Regions from separate parts of the Solibacillus sp. FSL H8-0523 genome, predicted to be linked through region 1. Evidence: a T-box and tRNA genes for the amino acid it is inferred to sense, from the RefSeq annotation. Region 1 holds a T-box; the other regions hold tRNA genes.
What was found. A T-box is a leader RNA that pairs with one kind of tRNA and senses whether it is charged. The one in region 1 lies ahead of argS (arginine--tRNA ligase), so its partner is inferred to be a tRNA-Arg.
Positions count from the first base shown of each region.

Region 2: it has a tRNA-Arg gene. The T-box ahead of argS (arginine--tRNA ligase) is inferred to sense a tRNA for this amino acid. The anticodon was not compared.
Region 3: it has a tRNA-Arg gene. The T-box ahead of argS (arginine--tRNA ligase) is inferred to sense a tRNA for this amino acid. The anticodon was not compared.

Region 1 is NZ_CP150291.1:1,523,234-1,533,773, reverse strand. Features, by position in the region: gene NSQ62_RS07395 (kinase) at 1-526, opposite strand, end outside; gene NSQ62_RS07390 (hypothetical protein) at 693-1,409, opposite strand; gene NSQ62_RS07385 (hypothetical protein) at 1,702-1,917, shown strand; gene NSQ62_RS07380 (Cof-type HAD-IIB family hydrolase) at 2,404-3,177, opposite strand; gene NSQ62_RS07375 (DinB family protein) at 3,244-3,714, shown strand; gene argS (arginine--tRNA ligase) at 3,790-5,463, opposite strand; T-box leader at 5,508-5,726, opposite strand; gene NSQ62_RS07365 (HAMP domain-containing sensor histidine kinase) at 5,866-6,960, opposite strand; gene NSQ62_RS07360 (response regulator transcription factor) at 6,957-7,679, opposite strand; gene NSQ62_RS07355 (ABC transporter ATP-binding protein) at 7,836-8,756, shown strand; gene NSQ62_RS07350 (ABC transporter permease) at 8,749-9,453, shown strand; gene NSQ62_RS07345 (DUF4097 family beta strand repeat-containing protein) at 9,453-10,208, shown strand; gene NSQ62_RS07340 (M3 family oligoendopeptidase) at 10,351-10,540, opposite strand, start outside.
Region 2 is NZ_CP150291.1:2,997,345-3,007,884, forward strand. Features, by position in the region: gene NSQ62_RS14975 (ribonuclease J) at 1-1,169, opposite strand, end outside; gene NSQ62_RS14980 (cell wall hydrolase) at 1,302-1,742, shown strand; gene NSQ62_RS14985 (ferritin) at 1,834-2,340, shown strand; gene NSQ62_RS14990 (carotenoid biosynthesis protein) at 2,584-3,153, opposite strand; gene NSQ62_RS14995 (hypothetical protein) at 3,341-3,526, shown strand; gene NSQ62_RS15000 (hypothetical protein) at 3,635-4,693, opposite strand; tRNA gene NSQ62_RS15005 (tRNA-Arg) at 5,060-5,133, opposite strand; gene NSQ62_RS15010 (metallophosphoesterase) at 5,313-5,813, opposite strand; gene NSQ62_RS15015 (XTP/dITP diphosphatase) at 5,905-6,498, opposite strand; gene rph (ribonuclease PH) at 6,498-7,250, opposite strand; gene racE (glutamate racemase) at 7,375-8,175, opposite strand; gene NSQ62_RS15030 (MarR family transcriptional regulator) at 8,192-8,635, opposite strand; gene NSQ62_RS15035 (LuxR C-terminal-related transcriptional regulator) at 8,708-8,929, opposite strand; gene NSQ62_RS15040 (thioesterase family protein) at 8,999-9,442, opposite strand; gene sdhB (succinate dehydrogenase iron-sulfur subunit) at 9,603-10,379, opposite strand; gene sdhA (succinate dehydrogenase flavoprotein subunit) at 10,397-10,540, opposite strand, start outside.
Region 3 is NZ_CP150291.1:3,457,030-3,467,569, reverse strand. Features, by position in the region: gene trxB (thioredoxin-disulfide reductase) at 1-132, shown strand, start outside; gene NSQ62_RS17345 (8-oxo-dGTP diphosphatase) at 648-1,118, shown strand; gene rapZ (RNase adapter RapZ) at 1,134-2,015, shown strand; gene NSQ62_RS17335 (YvcK family protein) at 2,020-2,997, shown strand; gene whiA (DNA-binding protein WhiA) at 3,035-3,976, shown strand; gene NSQ62_RS17325 (HPr family phosphocarrier protein) at 4,084-4,341, shown strand; gene clpP (ATP-dependent Clp endopeptidase proteolytic subunit ClpP) at 4,620-5,210, opposite strand; tRNA gene NSQ62_RS17315 (tRNA-Arg) at 5,395-5,466, shown strand; gene NSQ62_RS17310 (basic amino acid ABC transporter substrate-binding protein) at 6,231-7,007, shown strand; gene NSQ62_RS17305 (amino acid ABC transporter permease) at 7,031-7,732, shown strand; gene NSQ62_RS17300 (amino acid ABC transporter ATP-binding protein) at 7,733-8,455, shown strand; gene NSQ62_RS17295 (basic amino acid ABC transporter substrate-binding protein) at 9,118-9,903, shown strand; gene NSQ62_RS17290 (Zn-dependent hydrolase) at 10,080-10,540, opposite strand, start outside.

The DNA.
Region 1 (10,540 bases):
ATTTCTCAAACCTTGCTTCTACATCCCCAATATATGTATCACGTTGAAGTACACGTTCATATCTTAGTTCTTTTGGACAATCTAAGAAAATAATGTAATCATAAAAATTTCGCCATTCGTCCCGTAAAAGAAAGATACCTTCGATAATTACGATGTTGTTTGTTGATACGTGTACTGTTTTATTGATATGTGTATCCTGTTCTTTTTGATAAAAGGGCAAATTTAAAAGTGATGCATTTTGTTGTAATTTTTGATATAACTGTTCTTTTAAAAATTGGACATCCCACTGCAATTGATAGTATTCAAACCATTCTTCGTGTCCTGTATTATACCGTTTGGATCTTTCAACAATATGATCATCAATATGAATGATTACGATATTATTAAGATTGTCATTCAGATGTTTTACAAGTGTCGTTTTTCCAGCTCCCGATAGCCCATCTAGCGCAACGATATAGGGTCTTGTTTTAATATGTTTTTGGTAACCCCTTTGAATTTGATGAATCAAGTGATTATATTTGTCCAAATAAATAAGTCCCTTCAACTATTAGATTTATGGTGCTATTCATCTTATAGATTCAACCTGGTCCAAAAATTCATATTCCCCATCCAACAACGACGAAACCACAATGCTCCACACAATTAACATGAAAGAAAATGTTAACCAAAATGTGTTATGAATCGTGGGTTCATCATTTTTTCATTTGGAATAACTCATCGTTAATAATGGCCTTGATTTCATCGTTTCCTATAGCGCCGTCATGGAATACATTCGAATCCATCCAATACAGTTGTCTAAACGACACACCGTTATTTAGTTCAATGTCTAAAAATATACGCGTACCGTCGAGCTTACCTGCTTTATTTAATGACTGTACATCCTGTAATTTCAGTTTAGTAAATGCGGCGATAAATTGATCCACTGAGGCCTGTGAAAATGTATGCATACGCGTTCCATCTTCGGTACTTTCAATATGAATATTCTTTACCAACTGATCGATCGGGTACAGGTCTCCAGCCGTTTTTGCCTGTTTATTTTCGCTCGCTACATAGACAACATCATCTGCCACTACCATCAACGCGCTCGGATAGCCTTTGATTTCATAAATGCTTGTGCCTTCAGTTAAAAATGCTGCATGACCATTTTGCATCTTGTGGTTAGAGCATGCACTGTCGGCCATTCTGTAGGTCACTTTCCCAAGCTCTTTGCCCTTTTCAATCGTTATCGGCATATTTTCGTGCGCTGGTTCTGGAAAATGATGTTCGTACTTTATATCACCAATCATGAGTAGATCCACCCATTCAATAATTGTATTCGGCGGACAATCGTTAAGGGGATTGATCCTATTGCACGAAGCTAACAGCATCGAGCACATGATCATCAAGACGAGACTTTTCATAGCTTTCATCCAAACACCTCCTACTCATTAGACTCTTATGTAAACAATTCGTTACAAAAATTTAGGAAGTATTTTGATTTACAGGTGGATTCATTGCTCAAAAACCCGAGTAATCGCATCCAGATCATAATCCACTGGAAAATTACTTGCTAAATATGTTGTACTGTTCATGTCATCTACCTTTCTAAATTTACGTGAAAAGACGCTAGAAAAATGAGTGTGAATCCCCCATACTATTAGTATATTCAGAAAAAATAGATTAGAGCAAGTTCGCACGCTCATTGAAACGGAGGAACAAACGATGTCTTCAGGTGCTACACAGGTTAATTTAGGCGATCTTTTCGCCACACTGATTATAGCGGGCTTATTTGTCGTTATTCCAGTTGCGTTAGCTATCATCTTTTATATGACCTATAAGAAAAATGCCAAGAAACATAGCAACGAGCAGCTGCAAATTACTGCGCTCGAAAAACAAGTGGCGCAATTACAGAAGCGGATTGATGAGCTGGAAAAATAAATGCGGCTCAAACGATGCACGTGTTAGTTAAACAAAATTAAATAGCACTTCATCCTATTTCGAAGTGCTATCTCCATTCATGTATACAACTCCATATTCCTAGGCGCCTAGGCACGCCATTCAAACAACCGTTACATATTATCTACTAAAATTACCGTTTAATAATAAAAGCATATAACTAGCTGCAAAAAGATATAACGCAATTTTAGTTAGAATGTAGATTGAAAATTCAAATGCGGTTAGTGTTCGTTTTTTCTTAGTTATTTTAAAGTGTCTATAATAATAGATTGCACACAAGAAAAGGATTATCGCTGATATTTGAAAGGTGTTTTCCAACAAGCTAACCAAAAAAATCATCTCCTTACATAATGTATACAATATCTATTAGCTCATTAGAATCTGGTTCGACAAAAAAGCCCAATAATCATTCCTAATACAAAAGCTGCCTGCAACGTGCCTCGAACCTTATACAAATCGATTTAAAACTCAAATAAATTCATACTTCTTTAACGCCAATGCAATACCATCCTCACTTGAATCTTTCGTCACATAATGAGCGATTGATTTTAATGCTTCACTTGCATTGCCCATCGCAATTCCGATATCGACAAGTTCCAGCATATCAATATCATTTTCTCCATCACCAAAAGCGATTGCCTCTTCCTTAGTCAATCCAAAATAATCGAGCACTTTTTTTATTGCCACGGACTTTGAAACCTCTTCTTCGAGTACATTCACAATATACGGATGCCAGCGTTTAAACTGGATTGTAGGAAATTCGGCATTGTATTTTTCAATTTCCACATCATCAGCAAACAAACAGAGCAAATAGGTCTCGTTACGATCTAGTTCCTTGTTGATTGGCGGAAATTCCTCTAAACGCAATGTTTCATATAATGCCTGCAATACCTTAGGCTTTTGTACCTCATTCATATGTAAGCTTTCCGAATAAAAAGTAAGGGCATTTTGTTGTTGTAATGCAAAAGTGCTAAACGATTGAACCGTTTCACGAGGTAATACAATTTTATGAATGCATGTCCCCCGGTGTGTAACGTAGGCACCATTAGCTGTAATAAATGTTTCAACACCCAGTTTGGCGATTTCTTCACACATTGATAGTGGCCTTCCAGTCGCTGCTACCACTTGAAAACCATTGTTTAATAGCTGTTTAATCGCCGTTTTTGTACTTTTGGGAATGGTCCCGTCCTTATAATTTGTAATCGTTCCATCTACGTCAAAGAATATTATCTTGTGCTTCACATGAACCCTCCAATTAGCTATAATTTTCTTACTATTCTATTTTATTTTAATAAAACGAGGTGCAACATGTTATCTTTATTTCTTTATAATTGGCAGGTGCGTGAAGATTGGCTAAATTGGTGTCAAACGATATCTGAAGAAGAATTTCATAAAGAGCGTATTGGCGGAATGAAAAGCATACGAGAAACTTTGATACATATCGTTGACTGTGAATTGCTTTGGTTAAATTCACTCGTTGAAAAACCGATCATTTTTGAAAATCGAACGGCTATTAACGCCTTAAGTGAGATATGCACATACTCTGATTTTGTAAAATTTCATACTGAATCCTTTATTGAACAATTACCTTCACAATATGAAAATAATATAATTGAAGTCAAACGACGTGATGGTACGATTTTACACTTTACTCAAAAAAAGATCCTAGCCCATATGATAACGCATGAAATTCATCATATTGGACAATTATCCATTTGGGCTAGAGAGCTTGGGCTTAAGCCGATTTCCTCTGATTTGATTATTCGAGATTATGATTAAACCTAACCGAGATTGAAGGGAATTAACAAATAGCACTTCTCCTTCTTGAGAAGTGCTCCCTTTAAACTAATACAACTACATATTCCTAGGCGCCTGCAATCCTAACAACTTTAGCCCGTCCTTCAACACAGTCGTAACACTATAGCACAATACCAAACGACTCTCCCTTGCCGCATCCTCTACTAAAATTTTTGTGTTCCCGTAATATTTATTAAACGCTCTCGCAAGCTGCAGTACATACTTTGCAACAATCGATGGATCTGCTTGTTCATAAGCCTCCTGTAGGGCCTTTGGGTAGTCCTGCAAGCAAACAATCGTTGACCAAGCCTGCTCCTCTAGTTCCTTTAATACCACATTAGTTGGCGTGAATGCAGCTTTTTCCAACAGTGACGAAATACGTGCAACTGTATATTGCACATAGGGACCTGTTTCACCTTCAAAATTCATCATTTGTTCTAACGAAAATTCAATATCATTCAAACGGAAATTTTTCAAATCATTAAAAATAACCGCGCCAACACCGACTTGCTGTGCGACTTCTTCAAGATTTGGCAACGCTGGATTTTTGTCTAGAATATTTTGTTTCGCCGTTTGAATTGCCTCGTCGAGCACATCTTTTAATAAAATTACTCTACCTTTACGCGTAGACATTTTCTTACCATCCTTTAGTATCATGCCAAACGGGATGTGCTGTAAGTCTTTTGCCCAAGGATAGCCCATCTTGTCGATCACGTTAAACACTTGCTTGAAATGCAGGCTTTGCTCATTGCCAACAACATAGAAGATTTTTTCAGGCGTATAGTGATGCTGGCGATAAAAGGCAGCCGCTAAATCACGTGTCGCATATAGTGTTGCCCCGTCCTGCTTCGTGATTAGACATGGTGGCATATGTTCTAGCTCCACCACATTCGCCCCGTCTGACACAGTCAATAACTGTTTCGTAATTAGCTCATCCACCACCGCTTGCATTTTGTCATTATAGAAAGCCTCACCTTCAAACGAATCAAACGTAATACCAAGCTGTTCATAAATTCCTTTGAACTCTTCAAGCGATGCATTTTTGAACCATTCCCATAGCGCTAATGCTTCAGCGTCTTCATCCTCCAATGCTTTAAAGGCCGCACGTGCATCTGCATTCAGTGTTTCATTTTGTTCTGCTTCGTCATGAAACTTTACATATAATTTTAACAGCTCTTGAATCGGTGCTTTGTCAATCGCTTCTTTTGAACCCCACATGTGGTAAGCGACAATCAGCTTACCAAACTGTGTTCCCCAATCGCCTAAATGATTGACACGAATTGTCGTATAACCGTTCTTTTGTGCAATATTCGCGAGCGCATTACCGATCACCGTTGAACGCAAATGCCCCATCGAAAACGGCTTCGCAATATTTGGTGATGAAAAATCAATGACAACACGCTGACCGTTTTTTTCTAGTTGCGCATAGTTGTCGCCTTTACCTACAATGTCCGTCAAAACCTGCTGCGTGACAACGACCTGATTGACAAAGAAATTAATATAGGCACCTACTACTTGAACATCCTCGATGAATGGATGATTGATTTTCTCCGCAATGGATTGTGCAATTTGCTGTGGTGCTTGTCTAAATTTTTTTGCGAGTGTAAAGCATGGGAATGCGAGATCCCCTAAATGCTGATGCTTCGGTTTTTCAAGCAAACTCGCTATTTCTGACGTTGTTAATTCCCCTTCAAGTGTACTTCCAATAATATTTGCGACTGTTTCAATCATGTTTGTTTCCCTCCCAATAATAGAAAAAAGCCCCCGTCTCTAATAAAAGAGACGAGAGCTATCGATTCCCGTGGTACCACTCTAGTTGCCACAATACTGTGACCGCTTTCCATTGTTAACGAGGTGTCTCCCCGGCCTTCCCTACTCGATTCAGGTTGCATCTCCAAAGTGCGTTTCACTTATCTGTTTTGCATTAGGCTCCCACCATCCCTAACTCGCTTTGCCAAATTCCGATAAGCTACTGTCTTCTTCACTGATTTTTTGTAAATTTGAAATTGATTATATACATGGAATGGCAGATGAGTCAACAATTATTGGAAATTTTTCTTATTTGGTGAAGGATGCAACGGCTACACAACTGGTATATTAACGACTTTGAATTATTAAATGCTAGACTTACACTCAATCCTGTTTTTCAAAAGGTAATAATATTGTGAATTTAGTCCCTCGCTGTAATTCACTCTCTACTGTGATACTACCTCCATGTGCTTCAATTAAACTTTTCACAATCGCCATACCTAAGCCAGTTCCTTCAGATTTTTGTTCAGTCGTCGTACCGCGGTAATAGCGGTGAAATAGATTTTTTTGTGTTTCCTCTGTCATACCTATCCCATTATCTTGGATATGAATAATTAACACATCTTGTTGTTTCTCCACTGTAGTTGTAACGAGAACTGCTGCTTCATTATGGATTGCTGCGTTCATATAAATGTTTTGAAAAGCTCGTTTTAATAGATTCGGATCATACTCCATCATAAAATCCTTGGTTTCCGTTTGCAATTCAAACTGGTGCTTTTGTGCACGTAAATCATTGCTTACATCTGCAAGAATTTGTTGCACAAATAGGATAATGTTTTGCCTTGTTTTATGAATCGGTACAGAATGTGAACCATCAAAGCGTATTGCTAAATTTATGTCTTGTACAAGGTGCTCCATATGTGTTCCTTTGTCATCAATTTCTTGGATAAAGCTACGTTGCTCTTCTTGTGACCAATGATAATTAGGATTTAGTAACAATGTAGAATATCCTTTGATATATGTTAATGGCGTTTTCAAATCATGAGAGATCCCAGCAATCCAATCTCGTTTTGCTTTCTCTAGTTGAATGCGCTCTACCCCTGCTTTCTCCAATTGTGCTCGCATATCATCAAGTTGCGTGATTACTTCTTGATATAAGCGAAAGCGCATTTTTAATTTTCCATTGCGCTTATATATTTTTCCATAATCAATAAGTGGAGAAAAGTCCTCATTTGCTAGTTGGTTAATCCATTTCATAATAAGTAATATAGGGCTACCAACATACCAGCCAAACCAGATGAAGCATAGGACTGTATCAAGTCCAACGACAACCAGAATCATCCATTCGTATTTTTCATCACCAAATCCTAGTTTAGGTAAAATTCCTTCCATTACGACAGGCACTGTCAATGCTACAAGCGTTAGCCATGCTACAAGACCTAGTAGTAAATGTAAAATAAAGCGTTGCTGGATTTTCATAACTCATCGCCTGTTGGAGGAATAAATTTATAGCCAATACCTCTCAAATTCACGATAATACTTGGATTTCTTGTATCATCACCTAACTTTTTACGAAGTTTCGCAATGTGAATTGTGACGGTTTTTTCTTCCCCAAATACATCTTCTCCCCATACCCGCTCGTATAGTTGTGAGGCTGTAAACACGCGCAGTGGATTATCGCAAAAAAATTGTAGTAACTCTAACTCTTTTGCAGTAGCTTGAACTACTTTCCCATGTACAGTTAATAAAGCCTGATTTGGTGAATAAGTAAACGTGTTAAATACATAGTTTTCCGTTTCAAATGGTACTGTCTTTTTTTCGTACTCACGCTGACGGCGCAAAATCGCTCGTATTCTTGCGACAACTTCAAGTGGATTAAAAGGCTTTGTAATATAATCATCGCCACCTACACTTAGCCCTGTTAATTTATCAAAATCACTAGAGCGTGCACTAATAAATAAAATGGGTGCTGTCGTTTGCTGACGAATAGCTGAACATAATGTAAAGCCATCCCCATCTGGTAGCATGACATCCAGTAAAATAATATCGAAATTTTTTTCTGCTATAGCTTGCAGTGCTGCCGCTTTCGTTGTCACTGTTGTAATATGTATAAAATGCTCTTTTTGCAATGTAATTTCAATCATTTTTAAAATGCCTACTTCATCATCCACTACTAAAATTTTTGCATCATCTGTCATGTGATTCCCTCCCTCTTTTCTATTTCAATTTTAACAATTTTCTCCTCCCATAGTTACCTTTCAAGTAAAAATTACATACATTTTCCTGCCTGTTTACTTTATTTTTACTTTCATCTTTTACACTGTGATTATGTAATACAAACGGGAGGCATACGGATGGATACTATTATTCAAACACATCAATTATCAAAACGTTTTGCAAAACAACCTGTCATTAACCAAGTAAGTATGACAATTAAAGAAGGAGAAATTTATGGCTTTCTTGGTCCAAACGGAGCGGGTAAAACGACGATTATGAAAATGCTATTAAATTTAATGAAACCAACTTCTGGTGAAATTAAAATTCAAAATCAATCAATTCAAGCTACCTCAATTGAATACTTAAAAAACATTGGTAGTCTCATCGAATATCCGATTTTTTACGAGGAACTAACTGCTTCTAAAAACTTGAAAATACACTGTGCTTATATGGGGTTTAAAGATCAAAATCGTATAAAGAGCGTATTAGAGATTGTAGGTTTACATCAAGTTGAAAAGAAAAAGGTAAAGGAATTTTCCTTAGGTATGCGTCAACGTCTTGCAATTGCCCGCGCCATTGTAACTAAACCCAAAATTTTAATATTAGATGAGCCAATTAATGGGCTAGACCCAATCGGTATTAAAGAAATACGGGAGCTGCTTGTTATGCTCAAACAACAATATGGGATGACGATTTTAATTTCTAGCCATATCGTCACTGAAATCGAATCAATTGCAGATACGATTGGCATATTACATCACGGTAAATTAATTGAGGAAATACCAATGGATTCCCTACGTAAAAAACATCAATCCACAATTGAAATGGTCGTTAGTGATGCGAAAAATGCGAAACAATTATTAGTAGAAAAATTCAATGCTAAGGTGCAAATCATAAATACAACAAACTTGTCTATTCAAAATGTACAGGAAAAGCCATCCACATTAACAAAGCATTTAATCTTAAATGGTATTGATGTTGAGAAGGTTGAAATGATGCATCAATCTTTAGAAGAATACTTTATAAATCGTGTAAATGGAGGAAACCCGCATGCTTAATTTAATAAAATTAGAATGGAATAAACACCATATAGGGCGTTATTTTAAAAGCTTTTTCTTCTGTGTTATTAGTATTTATGGCTTTGTCGTCTTACTTTCACTAGATGCAAAAAATGATATAGACGGGGCGATGAGTTCATTTCAAGAATTTATGTTTCTAGTATACATTTTATCGAATATTACCTTTATTATTTTTGGAAGTACTATTTTATCTCGCCTTATCATTTCGGAGTTTCGTACAAAAACGATGCAAGTCATGTTTACCTATCCGATCAAGCGTAAAAAACTTCTCATTGCTAAGTTAGCACTCACTTATTTATTCACTGCAGGCAGTTTATTTACAAGTATTTGGCTCATGCAAATTATCACGTACTTCTTACAGCCTTCGCTAGGGTTATTTGAAGGGACAGTAACCTTACAAGATTTAGTTGCGACATTACCCAAAACATTAACTAACGCATTCACGATGGGGGCAATCGCTTTAATTCCGTTATTTTTTGGAATGCGAAAAAAATCAACAGCAACAACGATTACCTCAGCTACCATTATCAGCTTTTTAATTAATGGAACTGTTTCAAATAGCGGTGACACATTTAGCTTAGCCAATAGTATAGTAATTCCAGTCATACTAGCACTTCTTGGTATTGGTATAGCTTATGTATCAATCCGCAATATTGACGAAAAGGATGTGGCCTAATGATTCGAAAAATGTTAGTTGTACTGATACTAGGAGCAATCATTGTAACTACTATTCTTTTTCTGAAACAAACTACAAATACCATCACAATTGGTGAGTTTGAAGCAAAACCACATATTAATGTGTCACTTGACGCATTAAAAATCGCTATTACCAGCTCTCCAGATGATAAAATACATGTTCAAATGCAGGGGTATAAATTAAAGAAAGGCATGATGAAACTAACAGAAGAAAACGATAGATTCTTAATTACAGAGCAACCAAGTAAGAAAAAATGGCACGAAAACATTCAGCTTCGTTCAGCGCCAACCATTATCCTACAATTGCCTCAATCTCAAAGTAAAACACTTACACTAAACACAGTAGATGGCGATTCTATCATTCAAAATGTGACGCTAGATGCAGTACAGGTAGAGACTGCTGCTGGGTTAGTAAATCTAAACAACCTATCCACCTCAAATGCTGAACTTCGTACGAAAGATGCTCCTTTGACAATCACTAAAAGCGCAATCGACAATTTATCAGTTAAAACAAGTGCAGGTGATGTTGCAATTCAAGAAACTACAGGATTAGTTCATACAATAGAAACGACTGACGGACAAATCAGCATGACAGAAGTGATTGAACAACCGAACATACATGTAAAAAGCGTATCAGGCGATATTGTTATTCACTATAAAAAATCATCTATTATTGGGGATCGAGCTAATGTACTCTCAGCTGAATCAAAATATGGTTCAGTCGTGATTGAATAAAAAAGTGCAATAATATCAAAAACAGTTTGAGGTTCTTCTATATACTTACAAAATTAATAATTTTAAGCCTGCTCTAAATGGTGAGCAGGCTTTATAAGTATACGCCTAAGGATTGGTTTATTATTTTGTAAAATTCCTACCGTTAAACTATTTCTAAAGCTGTTAATTCAAGAAATAACTCGGCATCTTGTACACAAAGTTTCATAGCTTTTTCCCAAAAGGCTTCCGTTGTTATATCCTCATTTAAATGTTTCAGCATCAAGTCTTCCATAGACATTTTTCCTGAATCTCGCAACAATTGGATATACGTATTTTCAAAGTCAGCACCGATT
Region 2 (10,540 bases), 1.5 Mb from region 1:
GGTATAAAGTATTTCGGTTGCATCAACGTTAGCATTAATTTCAAATCCTCTTGGTAGCCATGACCGGATACATGTAAACCGGTAACACTCGAATTGCCGTATACAACCTCTGCGCCAAGCTGGAATAAGTTATCGACGATTTTTGAAACATCCTTTTCATTCCCTGGAATCGGTGACGCTGCAAAAATAACCGTATCGCCTTGCTCGACTTTAATATCTCGATTACTACCTGTCGATAAACGAGACAGCGCTGCTAACGGCTCACCCTGACTACCGGTGCAAACAATGACCACACGCTCTGATGGCAATTTTTCTACATCTTCTACATCAATTAACATCCAAGTTGGAATCGTCAAATAACCTAGCTTCTTTGCAACGGCCGTTACACTTTTCATACTCCGTCCTAAAAACAACAGCTTGCGGTTTGTTTTGTCAGCGGCATCGATAATCTGTTGAATCCGATTGACATTCGAAGCAAACGTAGAAATAAAGATTTTACCCGTCGCCCTTAAAAATTGTTGCTCTAACTGATTGGCGACCAATTTTTCCGATGGTGTGGAACCTGGCCTTTCCGCATTCGTACTTTCTGAAATTAAACAAAGCACCCCTTTTTGCCCAATGTTCGCCATCTTATGAATCTCCGAAGTTTGACCATTGACAGGGGTTAAGTCGAATTTAAAATCACCCGTATGCACGACATTTCCTTCTGGAGTTTCGAAAACGAGCCCTAAACAATCCGGGATACTATGACTTGTTTTAAAAAACGTCACTGCCATTTTTTCAAATTGTAAATGTGAGTCTGCTGTAATTTCCGTCAATTGTGCGTCACGCAGTAGCTTATGTTCCTTTAATTTTAGCTCAATTAAACCGAGCGTAAAACGAGTGGCGAAAATCGGGATATTACATTTTTTCAAAAGATACGGAATCCCACCAATATGATCCTCATGACCATGCGTCACAAGACAACCTTTGATTTTTTCGCGATTGTCCTCAAGGTACGTTAAGTCAGGAATGATTAAATCTATCCCCAACAAGCTTTTGTCCGCAAATTTCACCCCGCAATCAACAAGTAAGATTTCATCTGCATATTGAATGACATACATATTTTTTCCGATTTCATTAATGCCACCTAAGGCAAATATTGCGAGTGTATTTTGTGCGCCCGTCAAACAATTCCCTCCTAAAGTTACCATTCTGCTCTTGATAGTATTGCTTATAAAGGGTCATAATATACCGCAAAATCCTGTACAAATCGGACATCATTTTTTCATTTTTTCATACTATAAGCATGAGGTGAAAACATGCCAAGAGTAAAATATCGCGAGGCAGATGTCGATTTAATGGCACGTATGATGCGTGCTGAAGCAGAAGGTGAAGGCAAACAAGGCATGCTCTATGTCGGAAATGTCATCGTTAACCGCGCTATTGCGGATTGTAGTGATTTTCGTGATGTGCGTTCAATTGAAGATGTGATTTTTCAAGTACAAGGCAATAACTACTCTTTTGAAGCCGTACAAAAAGGCAATATGTTTTACCAGCGAGCGCGTGATACTGAACGCAGACTTGCGCGCCAAACATTAGATTTTTGGCGCCAACATCCCGCTAAATACGCCCTATGGTACTTTAATCCATCCGGTGCGTGCCCACCAACGTGGTACGGCCAACCATTTACTGGACAATTTAAAGAGCACTGTTTTTACGAACCTGCACCAGGAACTTGCGAAAGCGTGTATATCGGGTAAGGGCACCCAATTTCCTTGCTAATTCCTTGGCTTTATTTTACAATCAAGCCAAGGAAATCGTTAACCGACGATTGCTCAAGGAGGAATTTTCATGCTTTCAGACAAACTACACGCTGCACTCAATGATCAGTTAAATTACGAATTTTATTCAGCACATGCTTACTTAGCGATGGCTGCCTATTGTTCTGATAAATCATACGATGGTTTTGCGAATTTCTTTTTAATTCAAGCCGAAGAAGAGCGCTTCCATGCGATGAAATTTTATCATTTTTTAAGCGACATGGGCTACCGCGCAACAATTGATGGCTTCGACAACCCTGGCAATGAATTCAAATCAATTTTAGATGCATTTGAACAGGCACTAAGCCACGAAAAAGAAGTAACACGTCGTATCTATAACTTAGTTGATATCGCATTAGATGAACGCGAGCACGCAACGAACGCCTTCTTAAAATGGTTTATTGATGAACAGGTAGAAGAGGAATCAACATTCAACACACTCATCGCCAAAATTAGCCGCATTCAAAATGACTCAAACGCTTTGTTCATGCTTGATGCCGAACTAGCTACCCGCACATTTAACCCAGTGGCCGAATAAATACGTTAAAAAGGGACTGCGCGAAAAGTGAATACTTTTCGTGCAGTCCTTCGTTCATGTGTTAATTAACCGCTTTAGCCGCTAAGCCTCCTAACCCAGCCCCAATAACGCCAATATGTTTCAAGAATACTCACGCCCCTCATTACGCTTAGTACGTATGGCAACGTTTAAAGTCATTGCCCGCTAAGGACACCATAAATAACGAGGACAAGCGGCAAGATAAAACAAACGGCATAAAAACAGCTAAATACAACCGCATTCACAATGGAATAGCCTAATTTGGCGCTTCACCGCACGTGTAATTTCTACATCTTCTAATAAAGAATGTTGCAAGCTCGTATGGCCTTCGATTTTTTCGTATGTTTCCTTGTCAAACAGTAAAAACGCACCGTTCGCGGCAGTAGCAGCTGGCCAGGTTGTCTGACTCGCCAAATAAATAGGTAAATGAAAATTCACAAAAAAATGCATCATTGGAATGACTAAAGGATCGAGCCAATTCGTATAATAAAAACGCGGAAATCCGGTAATGAGACCCACCTGTCTACGCTGTAGCGGATTCTGTATCGCTAGTTTTGAAAGAATGGCATGTCCTGTAGCAATAACCATCACCCATGCAAAGCCAATTGCAATCGGTACACCAAAAACTTTCGGCGCAAATTGATTCATATATGTATAGGCACCGAATAAAATTTCGTATGCTGAGCCAAAATATTCAATAATAAAGGTTGTTAGAAAAACCAATACCGAAAACATGAATCCTAATCCGTTCGAGTAGCGAATCATAAAGTACACGACACCTAAAACCCCTCCCACTCTGAAATTTGCTCCTCTTACCTATTCACTTTATACCTAATTTGTAAACTTTTACGTTATGAAAATATCATGTGTTGGGGGGGAACTCAAAAAGTAAGAAGAAGCGTTAAAACATGTTTTTAGTTGTTATTCTTGCGGGAAATACTATCATACCCATTTTACTCGCTCGAAAGGAGAATGCTTGAATATGAGTATCGTGAAATTTGTCGTCATCATTTCTTGGATTTATTGTGTCGCTTATCTGTTATTTGGTTTCCCTCAGGATACACTCCTTATGCGTACAGCAACTGGGGTGATGGTGATTATTTTTACTTGTAGTATGTTCTATGGGTTATTAAAGGTTGTCGAGCGTGGGAGGTTGGGGAGAAATTAAAGGTGCTGGTTCAGAATGAAATCCATCAATCACAACAAAAGTGCTTGTCCCGAAAGTATTTTTGGAACAAGCACTTGTTGATTATTTTTCGTTCGTATAGTGGAACCATCAAGCTTTTGTACTTCCCCCAGGATTACGCAACCACGACCAGAGAATCGCTAGTACCAATAAGATTCCTAAATAACCCATGACCGCGTACACTTTACTAATTAGCGTCGTAAAACCTATAAGGCTAATTGCAAATCCTACTAGACAGAGCAGCATGACAATAATTTTAAATGAAAAACGCTCTGGAGTCACAATACGCACAGCTAGTATATAAAGTGTTCCAATAGCCGTACTATAAATCATTGCAAGTAAAATAATAGACATGATGATGCCCATCACCGGATGAATCTGTTGCGCTAACATAAGCGTGGGCATTTCTACGCCCCTTACAACGTCCATTTTCGCAAAGAGCGCCAGGTTGATTAGAAGAATTAATAAACCTAGTAGGAGACCTCCTAATGCACCACCGCGCTTCGCAACGTTTCTGTCCACTACAGTACCACCAACTACAATTAACATCGCTGCCGCCGCGGAAAAATTAAACGACACATACAATACCGTACTAAGTAGCCAGTGAGGGGTTGCAGAAGGCTGACTTTTCGAAAGTTCATTTAGTTCACTGATCGAGTAATCCATTGTAAATAAAGAATAAATTAATAAAATAAAAATAAAACCTAGTAAATATGGCGTTAAGGTCGCTAGAATTCCGATAATATTTTCCGCATTCCACAAAAGCGTAAACATGACGGCCAACACCATCAACATGCTACCAACTGATGGCTCAATCATGTACATTTGATTAAAAGCTGAGCCTGCGCCAGCTAACATGACAATAGCAATGCCAAATAAAACGAAACAAATTAACAAATCTAGCACTGGTCCGAAAAAACGACCCCCAATATAATATAACCCTTCCTTATGCGAAGTCGTTTGTAAATCAGAGCCCATTTGCGCAAGTGTCATTCCTAAAAAGGAAAAAATAATCGCGGCTACAATACAACCAAAGATGCTAGTAACACCATAACTCGTAAAATATTGCATGATTTCTTGACCTGAAGCAAAGCCTGCACCGACCACTAAACTAACAAACGCAGTTGCAATTTGTAGACTCTTTTTCAATATGCACCTTCTTTACCGACTTAATTAAATCAACATTAGCGAATGTTATTAAATCCTGCATGATAGTAGCATAATATGTAGAGGGACTAGAGGTTATTACGATATGGAAATCTAATGAGGGGGAGTTCGGGTTTGTTAAAAGAATTTCTAAACTCTTGCGAAGTTTATTAATGAATTACAGAATACCTACTAACAATTTTTATTTATGTCCTCCATAAACCACTCAGTTCAATGTTTCATAATTTAATTATCTCAATATCCACTTGATACCTTAATTTCAAATAAAAAAACGCTCAAACCCTTATAAAAATAAGGATTTGAAGCGTTTTTACTTCGATTCAAAATCATCAATTATGAACCTATTTACGACCCAGGAGGGATTCGAACCCCCGACCGACGCCTTAGAAGGGCGTTGCTCTATCCAGCTGAGCTACTGAGTCATGTTTTTCAACCAATTGGTATCAAAGACAATTTTTATTATAGGATAGAACGAAAGAGAAGTCAACACTATTTTTAATAAAAAATATTATTTAAATAAAGTAATATTTCCAAAAACTTCCCTTGTTCCAAAACAAGCAGGGAGCCCCGTTCTAGAAAACAGGGTTCCCCTATTTATTCATTAACGCTCAATAAACATTTGCTCAATCAAATTATTATTGTCGTCATAACAATCTAATGTAAAATGGGTTGGCGAGATTGTACATGTTACAAACGATTTCTCTTCAATCTGACGCGGCTTTTTCAAGCTACCTGGATTAATAAAAAACGTGTCATCAATATATTCCGCGCCTAAAATATGCGAATGCCCAAAGCAGACGATATTTGCGCCGAGTTCCTTTGCACGATATACAAGCTTCATCGGAGAAGATTTTACATCATATAAATGGCCATGTGTCACGTACACACGCTCACCATTTACCTGAAACAAAATTTCCTCTAAATAGTTTGGATCATGGTCACAGTTACCCTTTACGCGCTCCATGTTTTGCATCACTGGGTGGGCATACGGCAGTTCACTATCACCACAGTGGATAATCTTGTGCGCGTCAGGATGGTAGCCCTTTACACGTTCAATGATTTCCTCATCACCATGGGTATCACTTAGTATCAATAGTTTCATTTTTCCCCACATCCTTTTCCAGTAATCTACGCTTAGTTTGCCAGTAACTTATATAAAATTCAATTATTATGCATAATTGTCCAGAATCCGTCTATTTCAGTAATTCTGCTAATTGCAGAGCAAGCTTGCGAATCGCATTACCGCGGTGTGAGATTGCCCCTTTTTCCTCAGCAGTAAGCTCAGCCATATGTTTTTGCAATGCAGGCACGTAGAAAATTGGATCATAGCCAAAGCCGTTTCTTCCTTTTTTCTCATGGGCAATGACACCTTCACACGTACCGAAAACTGTTTTTGTGTCCATATTTGGTCCAGCAATCGCTAGTGCACAGCAAAAACGCGCTGTACGCGCTTCTTCTGGTACATCCTTCATGTTTGCTAACACTTTGACCATGTTTGCTTCATCGTCGTGGTCGCCTGCGTAACGTGCAGAATACACACCTGGCTCACCATTTAACGCATCAATTGCTAGGCCACTATCGTCTGCAATCACAATTTTGCCAAGTAAATTCGCTAACGTTTGCGCTTTTAAAATCGCGTTTTCTTCAAACGTTGTACCTGTTTCTTCAATTTCTAAGTCAGGCGCTACTTCAAACATTGTTACCACTTCATAGCCAAATGGATTAAATAATGCTTCGAAGTCCTTTGCTTTCCCTTTGTTTTTCGTGGCAATGACGACTTGCTTCATTACGCTTCCACCTTTCCAATCAGTGCAGCTAGCTCGCCTAGTGCCTCTTTTTGAATGTTGATTAGTTCGGCAATTCCTACTTCACCTAAGTCTAACAGGTCATTTAATTCCGCTCTTGAGAAAGTTGCTTCTTCGCCTGTCCCTTGTAATTCAACAAATTGACCTGCACCGGTCATAATAACGTTCATATCAACCTCTGCTGATGAATCTTCAATGTAGTTTAAGTCAAGTACTGCACCAATTTCAGCTAGTTTACCTACGCTTGTTGCAGCTAAGTAATCTGTTACAGGAAACTTCGCGAATGGCTTTTCTACGCCTAATTTAGCGATTGCTTGTGTCATAGCAACGAATGCTCCTGTAATTGACGCTGTACGTGTGCCTCCGTCTGCTTGAATCACATCACAGTCTATCCATAACGTTTTCTCACCCAGCGCTTCTAGATTAACGACAGCACGTAATGCACGGCCGATTAAGCGTTGGATTTCCATTGTGCGGCCTGTCACCTTACCTGCAGATGATTCGCGGCGTGTACGTTGTTCTGTGGCACGTGGTAGCATTGAATATTCTGCTGTAATCCAGCCTTTGCCTTGTCCACGTAAAAAGCCTGGTACTCTATCTTCAATTGTCGCTGTACAAATTACTTTTGTGTTTCCCACCGTAATCAGTACTGACCCTTCTGGATGCATTAAATAATTATTTTCAATTTGAACTGGACGTAATTCATTCACAGCTCGTAAGTCATGTCTAGTCATTAGAGACCTCCTCAATTTGTTCGCGCACTAATCTTATCATACTTTACTAGTAGCCTAAAGCGGAAATGCCCCCATACATAGAAAAAAACCCAAATTAGAGGGTACCCTAACTTGAGTTTGATTGTTATTTTTCAAACGAGATTTTATGAAGATCGAGCGCACCTTGCTCCAACCAACGCTCCGCAATCGAACGAAAGATCGGTACAGAGCCGGAAGCATGAAATACATGCTGTGGTGGCTCTTTTTCCGTACGCAATTCACCTTTGTAGCTTAAAATCGCTTCCACGTCTTTTGCTGTTTCCTGTGCACTTGATAACACGTGTACATCAGGTCCGACAGCTGCTTCAATTTGCTTTTGTAAAATCGGGTAATGCGTACAGCCTAAAATCACGGTATCAAAGCGTTCGTTTTCAATCGGTTTTAATCCTTTTTCAACAAGATTGTACGAGAATTGCCCTTCATATTCACCACTTTCAACAAGTGGCACAAATGTTGGACACGCAAGTGGAATGACCTTTGCTTTTGTCGAAAGCGATTTAACCGCTTCCTCATAAGCACCACTTTTAATTGTACCTTCCGTTGCTAACACGACGATTTCGTTACGCTTTGTTTCTTTAATTGCTGCTCGCGCCCCAGCATTAATTACACCTAAAACAGGGAATGGCATATGCTTTTGTAAGCTTTCTAGCGCCACTGCTGTAGCTGTATTGCATGCAATAACGAGCATTTTGACATTCATTTTCTCCAGTGCCTTTGCCATTTGCCATGTAAAGTTACGCACTTCTTGTTTTGAGCGAGGCCCGTATGGACAACGCGCCGTATCACCGATATAATAAATTGTTTCATTCGGTAATAACTCCATAATTGCTTTCGCGACAGTTAATCCGCCGACTCCTGAATCGATTACACCAATTGGGGCATTCACTAGTACCGCCTCTATCCTATTTCATTAATAAATGTAGCTTCTGCAAATGTTTTAATAATTGCTCAAATTCTTCTCCGTCAAATTCGCCGGTAATATCGCGTAAATATTGTTGACGCTTCATAATGACTTCCTGAATAATACGCTCCCCCTCTGGTAAGAGGTGAATACGTACAACACGACGATCGTTTTCGTCACGAACTCGTTGTACAAGCTCATTTTTCTCCATACGATCGACTAAATCTGTTGTTGTTGAAAACGCTAAATACATCTTTGTTGATAAATCGCCAATTGTCATATCACCTGACTCTTGCAACCATTGCAGAGCAATAAATTGCGGAGGTGTAATAATATAATTGCTTAATATTTCGCGACCTTTTTGCTTAATTAAGTGAGAAATGTATCGTAATTCTTTTTCTAAGATTGCTATAGATTCAGAGCTATGTGTGCTTTGATCTTTCATCTACTTCATTCACTCCCCGAACGTTTCATATCTCTATTTTGATGTTTTTTTCATAAAATAGCAAGTATCCATTCAGTTTATTGACAATTCTTGCAACCGCAATAATTCGATGAGTGCCTGCGTTCGACTGGAAACACCTAATTTTTGTATTGTATTAGAAATGTGATTACGTACTGTTTTTTCACTAATGCCAAGTTTCGCTGCAATTTCTCGTGTCGAATAATCTTCAATCAGTAGTTCGAATATTTCTCGTTCTCTTTTCGTTAACAGCGAACGATGCTGCGGACGAGTCATTGTGCAACACCCTCCTATCCTCTTCTTTGTACAGTATGTCATGTACGAATGGGAGGTGAGGGCGTTTAACTATTTCCCAAGCAATATTTTTTTCTGTTCCTCGAGTAAAGGAACGCCTTTACCTGTTTCATAATTCAATTGAACAAGCGTACCCCGGCCTGTATAGCACACCTCATCCTTTTCATTTTTCACTAAATAATGTAGATCCATGGATGAATTACCGATTGAAGCGGCTTTGACATAAATCGTCAATGTCTCATCAAAAAACACTTGGTTCAAGTAGTCACATTGAATATCTGCTACAACCAGCATATTTTTCCCTGTAGGGCTATTGGTAAAATCAAAGCCAAGCGCTTTAAAGTACTCAATACGTGCATATTCAAAGTATGCAAATACCTTCGTGTTGTTTACATGTCCATACATGTCGGTTTCTGAAAAACGTACCTTTACTGTTGTCGAAAATGAAAAGCCGGCCATCCATTCTTGTGGATCTTGAATATAAGTTGCTCGCATACTATTTCCCCCTCAGAACTTCAAATTTCATCATCCCCCGACAATGAATACGCGTTCATTATAGCATAATTTGTCATTTTCGAGCCATAAGAGAATTATATAAAAAAGCTTTCACTAAAAAAGACCTCCACAAATTGTGGAGGTCTTTTGAGTTTGTTGATTAGTCAACCATGTGGTCAGAACCGAAGAAGTTCTTGAACATTTGAACTGATGCTGCACGGTTAAGAGCAGCGATAGATGTTGTTAAAGGAATCCCTTTAGGACAAGCAGCTACACAGTTTTGAGAGTTACCGCAGTTAGCAAGACCGCCGTCTCCCATGATTGCTTCTAAACGCTCGTCTTTATTCATCGCACCAGTTGGGTGAGTGTTGAATAAACGAACTTGTGATAATGGCGCTGGTCCGATGAATGAAGCTTTTTCAGACACGTTTGGACATGCTTCCATACAAACACCACAAGTCATACATTTAGATAATTCGTAAGCCCATTGACGTTTGCGCTCTGGCATACGTGGACCTTCGCCTAAGTCGTAAGTACCATCGATTGGAACCCATGCTTTAACTTTCTTAAGTGCGTTGAACATACGCTCGCGGTCAACTTGTAAGTCACGGATGACTGGGAAGGTTTTCATTGGCTCTAAACGAATTGGTTGCGTTAACTTGTCTACTAATGCAGAACAAGATTGTTGTGGACGTCCGTTGATTACCATTGAACATGCACCACAAACTTCTTCTAAACAGTTCATATCCCAAGATACTGGAGTCGTTTTTTGACCGTCAGCAGTTACTGGATATTTTTGAATATGCATTAAAGCAGAAATTACGTTCATACCTGGACGGTAAGGAACTTCGAACTTCTCAACGCGTGTAGCACCATTCTCAGAATCTTGACGAACGATTTCTAACTTAACTGTTCTACCAGTATTTACTGTTTCCATTTTCTAGTTCCCCCTTCTTACGCAGAATAGTCGCGTTTACGTGGTGGAATTAACGAAACGTCTACTTCTGCATAAGTAATAATTGGCTCGCCCGTAGCAGGATCGAACTTCGCCATTGTTGTTTTTAAGAATCTTTCATCATCACGCTCTGGGAAATCTGG
Region 3 (10,540 bases), 1.9 Mb from region 1:
GGTATTTATGCAGCAGGTGACGTTCGTGAAAAAATGCTTCGTCAAATTGTTACAGCAACAGGCGACGGCAGTATCGCAGCACAAGCAGCACAGCATTACGTAGAAGAATTAAAAGAAAAATTCCCGCAATAATTCTTTAACATAAATGTAATCGAATCGTTACAAAGATAGGGTATACTAAACATAGAAATTCGTTTAACCCCCTTATATCCTGATTCGCCTTAAGGTTGTTTCGAGCGTAAAGCGCCGAAGCAACCTCTTTTTGTGATGATTAGGTTCATCATAATTTGAAGCTCACTATAAATAGCAATCTAATGATTTAAAGCACACTTAATTAAGGAAGTGAAACCACCGCCTCGCGATAGCGCAAGCGGTAGTATAATGCATTCTTAACTTTATAACGAAAGCGAAATTTTTGTATTGGCGGGCCTCGCATGCGGCATTAAAGACAGTAGTATGGACACGTACCACGTGGCCATAATGCTGTCATGCCGTAGCCCGCCAATAAATAAGGAAACCTTTATACGAAAAAAAGCTCCAAGATAAACTATTGCGTATACATTAACTGGAATCGCGCTCTTTTACTGAATGCATAGGACAAGGTATAATAGAAATAAGCTTAGATGAAAAGAACTGAGGTGTTACGTATGCAACGTATTACGAATTTATTAGCAATAAAAGATGGAAAAGTGCTACTCCTTCAAAAACCGAGACGCGGGTGGTTTGTAGCGCCAGGAGGCAAAATGGAGTTAGGTGAATCCATCTTCGAATCCGCTATACGCGAATTTCAAGAAGAAACAAACTTAACACCAAAAAATGTTCATTTAAAAGGTGCATATACAATGGTCATTAAAAACGGCGATACTGTTGTGGATGAATGGATGCTCTATACGTTTGTTGCCCATGATGTGGAAGGCACGCCATTTGTTGAAACGCGCGAAGGGATTTTAGGTTGGCATCCAATTGCTAGTCTAAACGAGCTTCCGATGGCAGAGGGCGACCGACCCAATTTATTATTTGCAGCGTTAAATAAAGGGATGCAGTATGGTACATTTGAATATACAGAGGATTTTGAACTGATTAGCAAGAAAATCCAAAATTCGATTGAAGAAAAATAGAGGAGATGAAATGCTGTGGGTAGTCTGAGCTATACACATGAGTTGGTTATTATTACGGGAATGTCCGGGGCAGGGAAAACTGTAGCAGTTCAAAGTTTTGAAGACTTAGGCTATTACTGCGTTGATAATTTACCGCCAGAATTACTCATTACGTTTTTAGCGCTAATGAAGGATTCTGAAAAGAAAATTACCCGCATTGCTGTTGTAATGGATTTACGAGGGCGAGAGTTTTTTGACTCATTAATTGAAACATTAGATGTTCTTCTAGAAGAAGAAGATTTACTCGCGCGTATTTTATACTTAGATTCAGACGACGCGACACTGGTGCGCCGTTATAAAGAATCACGTCGCTCACACCCACTAGCGCCTCAAGGATTACCGCTTGAAGGGATTCAACTAGAGCGTGAATTATTATCTGAGTTAAAAGGTCGCGCGAAAACTGTTGTCAATACATCATCGCTAAAGCCACGTGAATTACGCGACCGTATCGTGAAAGAATTTGATAACCAAAACAGTCCAACCTTTTCATTGAATGTCATGTCATTTGGCTTTAAGCATGGCATGCCGATTGATGCCGATTTAGTATTTGATGTCCGCTTTTTAAAAAATCCATATTATGTGGAAGAGCTACGTCCTAAAACAGGTCTCCAAACAGAAGTATCATCGTATGTTTTAGCGACGGAGGAAACGCAACAGTTAATTGCAAAGTTAACTGACTTGTTTACCTTTATGATTCCACAGTACCGTAATGAGGGTAAATCACAGCTTGTTATTGCATTTGGCTGTACAGGTGGTCAGCATCGCTCTGTTACGCTTGCAGAATATTTTGGTAAGCTATTAGCGAAAAACGATCAAGTTGTGATTACACATCGAGATATCAATCACAGGAAGGATTGATTGCATGAAAAAAAAGAAAACCCGCATCGTCGTCATTGGTGGGGGCACCGGGTTATCGACAATATTACGTGGCTTAAAGCAATATCCGTTTGATATTACAGCGATCGTCACCGTAGCCGATGACGGTGGCTCTTCTGGGCGTTTACGCGATGACTATGATATCCCACCACCAGGGGATGTACGCAATGTCATTGCAGCCCTATCTGACGTGGAGCCCTTAGTGGAGCAAATGTTTCAGTTCCGTTTTTCACAGTCAAATGATTTAGGTGGCCATTCATTAGGAAATTTAATGTTAACGGCCCTGACAGAAATTACAGGGGACTTCAACCATGCAATTGCGGAAATGAGTAAAGTTTTAAATGTGCATGGGAAAGTCATTCCAGCTGCCAATAAAAAGGTGACATTGCATGCGGAGTTAATCGACGGAACAACAATTGTTGGGGAGTCAAAAGTTCCATCAGGCAAAGCGCCGATTAAACGTGTTTTCTTAGAGCCGAGTAACTTAAAGCCAATACCAGCCGCTGTCCATGCAATTGAACGTGCAGACTATATATTGATTGGTCCAGGAAGTTTATATACAAGTATTATTCCAAATCTTTTAGTAAAAGGGATCGGTCAGGCTGTTGTCAAAGCAAAGGGCGAAAAGATTTATATCGCCAATTTAATGACACAAAAAGGCGAAACGATTCATTACTCAGTATCGCAGCATATTGAAGCGATTCATGAGCATGTTGGAGAGGCATTTATTGAATCAGTATTATTTAATGAAAAAGATTTGCCATCTGCAATTTATGCACAGTATCGCGAAGAAAATGCAGAACCTGTATACTTTGATGAAGAAAAACTTCAACAAATGGGCGTGAAGTTAATAAAAAAAGAAATTGCACTTATTCATAAAGGCACGGTTCGTCATGATGCTAAAAATTTAGCAGATTGGCTATTTGAATATGCCGCACAAAAACAACAAACATTGCAGTCCTAATTACTACATAGTTTGCTAGAAAGGGGGTACACGAAAGATGTCGTTTGCATCAGAAACGAAAAAAGAGCTCACGCAAGTTGAAGCGGATGACACGAGCTTAAAAGCTGAAGTGTCCGCCCTGATTCGCATGAACGGGAGTTTGAGCTTTGCCAATCGTCAAATAAGTTTAGATGTACAAACAGAAAATGCCGCGATTGCACGTCGACTTTATACGATTGTTAAAAAGCTCTATCCTTATAATGTTGAGTTATTAGTACGTAAAAAAATGCGTCTCAAGAAAAATAACGTCTATATTTGCCGTCTTCGTGAAGGTGCACGAGAAATTTTAGCGGATTTAGAAATCGTCTCGAATTCGTTTGAGTTCAATCATACGATTTCTCCGTCTATTATTCCAAAAAACGAGCAGCGACGTGCGTATTTACGTGGTGCATTTCTAGCAGGTGGTTCGGTCAATAACCCGGAAACTTCTTCGTATCACTTAGAAGTGTACTCGCTTTATAAAGAGCACGGGGAAGCACTCGCTGACTTGATGAACCATTTTGATTTAAATGCGAAAACGATTGAGCGCAAAAAAGGATTTGTAACGTATTTAAAGGAAGCTGAAAAAATTTCGGACTTTTTAAATTTGGCAGGTGCGACGTCGGCTATGCTGAAATTTGAAGATGTTCGCATTGTTCGTGATATGCGTAACAGTGTGAACCGAATTGTCAATTGTGAAACAGCCAATTTAAACAAAACGATTGGCGCGGCACTACGTCAAGTCGAGAATATTCGTTTTATCGATAATGCAATCGGCTTAGATCAGCTACCAGAAAAATTGAGAGAAATTGCACGCTTACGTGTGGAGTACCGAGATGTGACGTTAAAAGAACTAGGAGAAATGGTTTCAACAGGTGTTGTGAGTAAGTCCGGTGTGAATCATCGTTTACGTAAAATCGATGAAATCGCCGATGCACTTCGCCGCGGAGAGCAGATTTAAAGACGTTGTTTTTTGAAATATTGCATTCTATTGTTGTTCTTTTCCGATAATTTCGATAAGATGAAATAAATAAGGCGATGTACGGTTGTGAAAGGGAGTATTTCAAGATGATCGAAAAACAAGTAGAGGTCAAGCTAAAATCAGGTTTACAAGCAAGACAAGCTGCACTATTCGTCCAAGAAGCGAATCGTTATAAAGCAGATGTCTTTTTAGAAAAAGGTACAAAAAAAGTAAATGCAAAATCAATTATGGGCATTATGAGCTTAGCGGTAGCAAAGGGTACAACGGTGACGTTAAGTGCAGATGGACATGACGAAGAAAAAGCGATTCAGGCATTACAAGTACTAATCGAAAACGCAGACTAATTTTGAAAGCGTAAACAAAAGGGCTTGTCCAGAAAGCATTCTGGTCAAGCCCTTTTTGCGCCGAGGATAGTGGCCATGACGATGCTGGTGATGAATGCGTTGTCACAGGATGTGACGTTCTTAGCATTCGTTCTTACTTCCGACTACCGCAGAAGCACCACACTAAAGCGGTTGATTAATACACGAACGAAGCACTGTCCGCAAAAGTAACACTTTTCGGACCTTCTGCGCCTTTCGTCAAAAAAAAGCGGCAGAAGAAATTCTGCCGCTTTTAATTATTATTTTTTAGGGTTACGATCGTAGATTTTGTCGATTAGACCGTATTCTTTAGCTTGTTCAGCTGTCATGAAATTATCGCGTTCTGTGTCGCGCGCTAATGTTTCATATGGTTGACCACTGTTTTCAGCCATGATGCGGTTTAATTTTTCACGTAAGTGTAAAATACGTCTTGCAGCGATTTCAATTTCCGTCGCTTGCCCTTGTGCACCGCCCAGTGGTTGGTGAATCATTACTTCGGCGTTTGGTAAAGCTACACGCTTACCTTTTGCACCAGCAGATAATAAGAATGCGCCCATAGAAGCTGCCATACCGATACAAATCGTTGATACGTCAGGTTTGATGAAGTTCATTGTATCGTAAATCGCCATACCAGAAGTGATTGAACCACCTGGAGAGTTGATGTATAGGAAGATATCTTTATCTGGATCTTCCGCTTCTAAGAATAACAATTGTGCTACAATTGAGTTAGCAACGTTATCGTCGATTGCGCTCCCTAATAAAATGATACGGTCTTTTAATAAACGTGAATAAATATCATATGCACGTTCGCCGCGGTTTGTTTGTTCAATAACTGTAGGAATTAAGTTCATTGAAAAAATCCTCCCTTTGTTAAAGCCTATTTTCGTATACCTTTGCTGAAAATTGGAAAGTATTTCAGCTGTAAACCTATCATACACGCATTAGTCAGTTTTGGTCAAATATAAAGTCCGTCTTTTGTTCTTGAAATGAACCGATGTACTTTGTATAATGATAAAGCTGAATAAATTTAACCATGTCCTCGTGGTGTAATGGATAACACTTCAGATTCCGGTTCTGAGGCTGGGGGTTCGATTCCCTCCGAGGGCGTTTTTAGCCATCTACTTCGACAATTTCTCCTCCTATGTACTAAAATTTGTTAAGGTAATTTTTAACACTATTAGGTTTCCCGTTCGTAAATAAATTAAACTTAAAAAAAATTAATGAAAATCTATTTTTTTATTAAATAAAGCTTGATAATTATGTAGAAAATGAGTACATTAGTAAATGTCGCATTTAGGATGATTGCTTTTATTTGTGCGCAATTAAAAACCAAATGCACGTTTATCATCAGGTCCATTCGTGGGCACCATTTTACTGCTTTAATCTATTTTTTTATATCTGTTTAAAAGTAAGCGTAGAGGGCTTATTTTATAACGGAGAATGAATTTTATGTAGGGTAAAAAGATTCACTGTACCGTTTCTTTTTACCCTTCTTTCGTTCTCACTCCAAGAAATAAAGAAGTTAAATATGCTAAATGAAAAAGACTATTTCAGAGTAACTACTTTGAAATAGTCTTTTTTGTAGACTTTTTTTCCGGGGTATTAATGTGTGACAAGGTTTTGGTAATCACGCCAAGCATATGTTGAAATGGAATTGGGAAATGAACTAGCTTATTTGATTGTAATGATAGGCATATGAATAATTATTGAATTTTATGCAAAAAACTTATCGTATTTGTTATAAAAATTCATCTTTATGTAATAATAATCAATTTTTTAAAAATTAAATGTTGTATATTAATTGTGAAATTAATATAATTGAACATGTCATTAGTTACTTAAAAAATATTACATCCAGGAGGATATTCATAATGAATACAAAAAAACTTTTTAAATGGGTAGCACCAATTGCGGTTGCTTCAATGATTTTAGCAGCGTGTGGTTCTGACGAGGAATCATCGGGTGCGAAAGAATATACAAAAATCGTAGCGGGAACAGAGGCAACGTACGCACCTTTTGAATATTTAGATGATAAAGGGAATGTTGTCGGCTTAGATGCGGAAATTTTAGCGGCAATCGGTGAAGAAATGGGTATTGAAACAGAAATTAAGAACACAGGCTGGGAATCAACATTTAGCCAAGTGACAACAGGTGAATTAGATTTAGGCGCAGCGGCGATTACGATTACAGATGAGCGTAAACAAAGCTATGATTTCACAGATCCATACTATGAAGCAACGTTATTAATCGTAACAAAGGAAGGCTCTAGTATTGCTTCTTACGACGATTTAAAAGATAAAAAAATCTCAGCACAAATTAATACAACTGGACATATTGCTGCACAAGAATTACAAGGTGTCGCAAGTTCTAAAATTTTAGCCTATGAAAACTTTGCAGTTGCTTTACAAGAAGTTATTAACGGTTCAGCAGATGCAGCAATTGGTGACAATGCGGTTGTATTAGATTACTTAAAAAATAATCCAGATTCAGGCTTAACATCAATTGAAGATGATTCGTTTGAAATAGATTATTTCGGCTTCATGGTGAAAAAAGGCAACAAAGAGTTATTAGAGATTTTAAATGAAGGCTTACAAAAGATTAAAGACAACGGTAAGTTAGCAGAAATTACAGGTACGGATTTCGAGTAAAACAATGAATGGGAGGGTTTCAGATGGAATTTTTTGATTTTTTCCGTTGGGATATAATCTGGAACTACCGTGAGCTATATGCCAAAGGGCTTTGGGCAACCATTGTTTTAACCGCATGTGGTTATCTTGGTGGTGTTATTTTCGGTCTATTTTTAGGATTAGGTCAAGTATCAAACAAAAAATGGATTTATTGGCCTGTGAAATTGTATGTGGATGTATTCCGCGGCACGCCATTATTAGTACAGCTGTTATTAATTCACTTAGCGGTCATTCCAACGATTTTTGGTCAAGGTTTAGGCTGGTGGGTATCGGGGATTATGGCGCTTGTATTAAATAGTGCAGCATATAACGCAGAGATCTTCCGTGCAGGGATTCAGTCAATCGACAAAGGTCAAATGGAGGCAGCGCGTTCACTTGGTTTAACGCGTGCACAGGCGATGCGTAAAGTCATTTTACCGCAAGCATTCCGCCGCATGATTCCACCTTTAGGGAACGAATTTATCGCATTATTAAAGGATTCTTCACTTGTAACGGTTATTGCCGGAGCAGAAATTTTATATGTAAGTAAAGTCGTAGCCGGAACGTATCAGCGTTTCTGGGAGCCATACTTATTCGCTGCGTTCTTATACTTGGTATTAACGTATGCGGTAACGAAGCTAATTGCGTTTATCGAAAAGCGTGTGGACATCAACTACAACCCACGTAAGAAAAAGGAGCGCGCATAAATGATTAAAGTAGAAAACTTACACAAGCATTTTGGCAAGCTCGAGGTATTAAAGGGCATTGATTATGAAATCGCGGAAAAAGAAGTAGTGTGTGTCATTGGGCCATCTGGTTCAGGGAAAAGTACATTCCTTCGCTGCTTGAACTTATTAGAAGAAGTAACAGACGGCGCGATTTATATTGATGGTGTAAAAATTAATGATCCAAAAACGAATATTAACGAAATCCGCACGGAAGTAGGGATGGTTTTCCAACAATTTAACCTATTTCCGCATATGTCGGTGCTTGATAACGTGACGATGGCGCCTATGCAAGTTCGTAAGATGAACAAAGCAGACGCTGAAAAATTAGCGGTAGAGCTACTAGCAAAGGTAGGTCTACGCGAAAAGGCAGATAGCTATCCGCAGCAGCTATCAGGCGGTCAGCAGCAGCGTGTGGCGATTGCGCGTGCACTTGCGATGAAGCCAAAAATTATGCTGTTTGATGAACCAACGTCAGCACTAGACCCAGAAATGGTAAAAGAAGTGCTTGAAGTAATGAAGAACCTCGCAAAAGAGGGCATGACCATGTTCGTTGTAACACATGAAATGGGCTTTGCGCGTGAAGTGAGTGATCGTGTACTGTTCATGGATGGCGGTTATATCGTCGAACAAGGACCACCCGATCAAATCTTCGGTAATCCACAAAACGAGCGTACGAAGGCATTTTTAGGGCAAGTATTATAAATACTTGCTCTTTCTTTATGACATATATATGAGAATAGGCACCAAATCGCACGAGTTAAGTGCGATTTGGTGTTTTTTATTGGGACCGTTCTGCTACGTTACGGCGGACGCTTTCCGCGGGCACGGCTTCAACTAATTTTTTGTGCCTCTTACGGTGGCAAAAAAAATGGATTTTCCGCGCGCGCTGTTCCCGCAGGAGTCTGCCGCCTTCACTCCGCGCCACTCTACTTCCGCATAAAGTGTGTTCTTTAACAAAATGACTAATTAATGGTGATTTAGGTAGATTCAATTAAGAAATAGTGAATTTTTCACCATCCAAAAGACCTACTCCTGTCGCTGCTCTTTCGTCGCAAATCCAGATTCAAATTAAAGGGCATTTGAGTCTGGATTGCCCACCAATAAATTAAGTGAAATTATATTAGAAAACGTAAATTCTTTAAAATTTAGAAGGAGAATCTTAAAGATTTGGATAATAAATACAGTAATCAAACAAAAACGCCTCTTGAAAATAAATCCCATAATATGTATTGTATAAATATTAATAGAGTTTGCGGCGAGATTTTTAAAGGTCAAATTTTTTGAAAAATTAAATAATGTATATTGAATGAATATTAGTTTAGGTGTATAATTATGAAAAAAGCGAATTTACAGGGGGATTTTCAATGTTTAACAAGAAAACAGGCTTTATGATGATGCTGTTATTAGCATTTTCGATCGTACTTGCAGCATGTGGCTCAGAAGATAGCTCGTCAGGAACAGAGGGCGACAAAGGCTATTCGAAATTATTAGTTGGTACAGAAGCGACATTTGCACCGTTTGAGTCAATGAATGACAAAGGTGAAATCATCGGAATTGATGTAGATGTGATGAATGCAATCGGTGCTGAAATCGAGGCAGAGGTTGAATTTAAAAATGTAGGTTGGGAGCCAGTATTCCAACAAGTAACAAATAAAGAACTAGATTTAGGGGCATCAGGTATTACAATTACAGATGAGCGTAAACAAACGTATGACTTCACAAATCCATACTACGAAGCGACGCTAATGATCGTTGTAAAAGAAGATTCACCAATTGCAACACTTGCAGAAATTGAAGATAAAAAAATCGCTGTACAAATTAATACAACAGGTCACGAAGCAGCGAAAAAATTACAAGGTGTGGGAAGTTCAAAAATTTTAGCTTATGAAAACCAACCAATCGCCTTCCAAGAAGTAATTAATGGAACAGCTGCTGCGGCAATTGGCGATAATGCCGTTGTATTAGAATACTTAAAGAACAATCCAAAATCAGGTTTAAAAGCAATCGAATCTAGTGAGTTTGAAAAGGAATACTACGGCTTCATGGTGAAAAAGGGCAATAAAGAATTACTAGACCTTTTAAATGAAGGTTTACAAAAAATTAAAGACAACGGAAAATTAGAAGAAATTACAGGTCAAAAAATCGACTAACTTGATCAAAAAAGCTTGAGGCTGGGACAAAACAAAAATACAAATTTTCTCCATGGAGAAAATTTGTATTTTTTCATGCCAGAAAAAATTGGTTTCCGTTACGGGTACGCTTTCCGCGGGCACGGCCTGTCGATTAACCATTGATTTTCAACATAACTCTAATGTTTAATAACCGCCTATACAGTTGTTTTCCTAGATGGAATTTTAAGATTAGCAACTTTTACTACCGCATTTACGAGTACATCAGCACCTTTTGAGCATTCTTCAAAGGTAGTATATTCATCTTCCCGATGACTATAGCCCTTAGCACTTGGTACAAAAATCATTGTGGAAGGAATATACCCGGCGATAAATTGTGCATCATGACCAGCACCACTAAACATTGAATGGCTTGAATAACCTAATTCGTCAGTACTTGCTGCGACTACATTCACTACCTCAGATGCGAAATACACGGTATCTCGACTCCATAGTTTCGTATAGCTAAGCTGGCAATTTTCGATTTCTTTTGGTAAATCAAAAATAATTTGTTCCACTTGCTGAATAACTGCAGGGTCTTGATGGCGGGATTCTAATGAGAATGTCACGTTATTTGGAATGACTGTATGAATATTTGGATAGGCATTAATACGTCCAA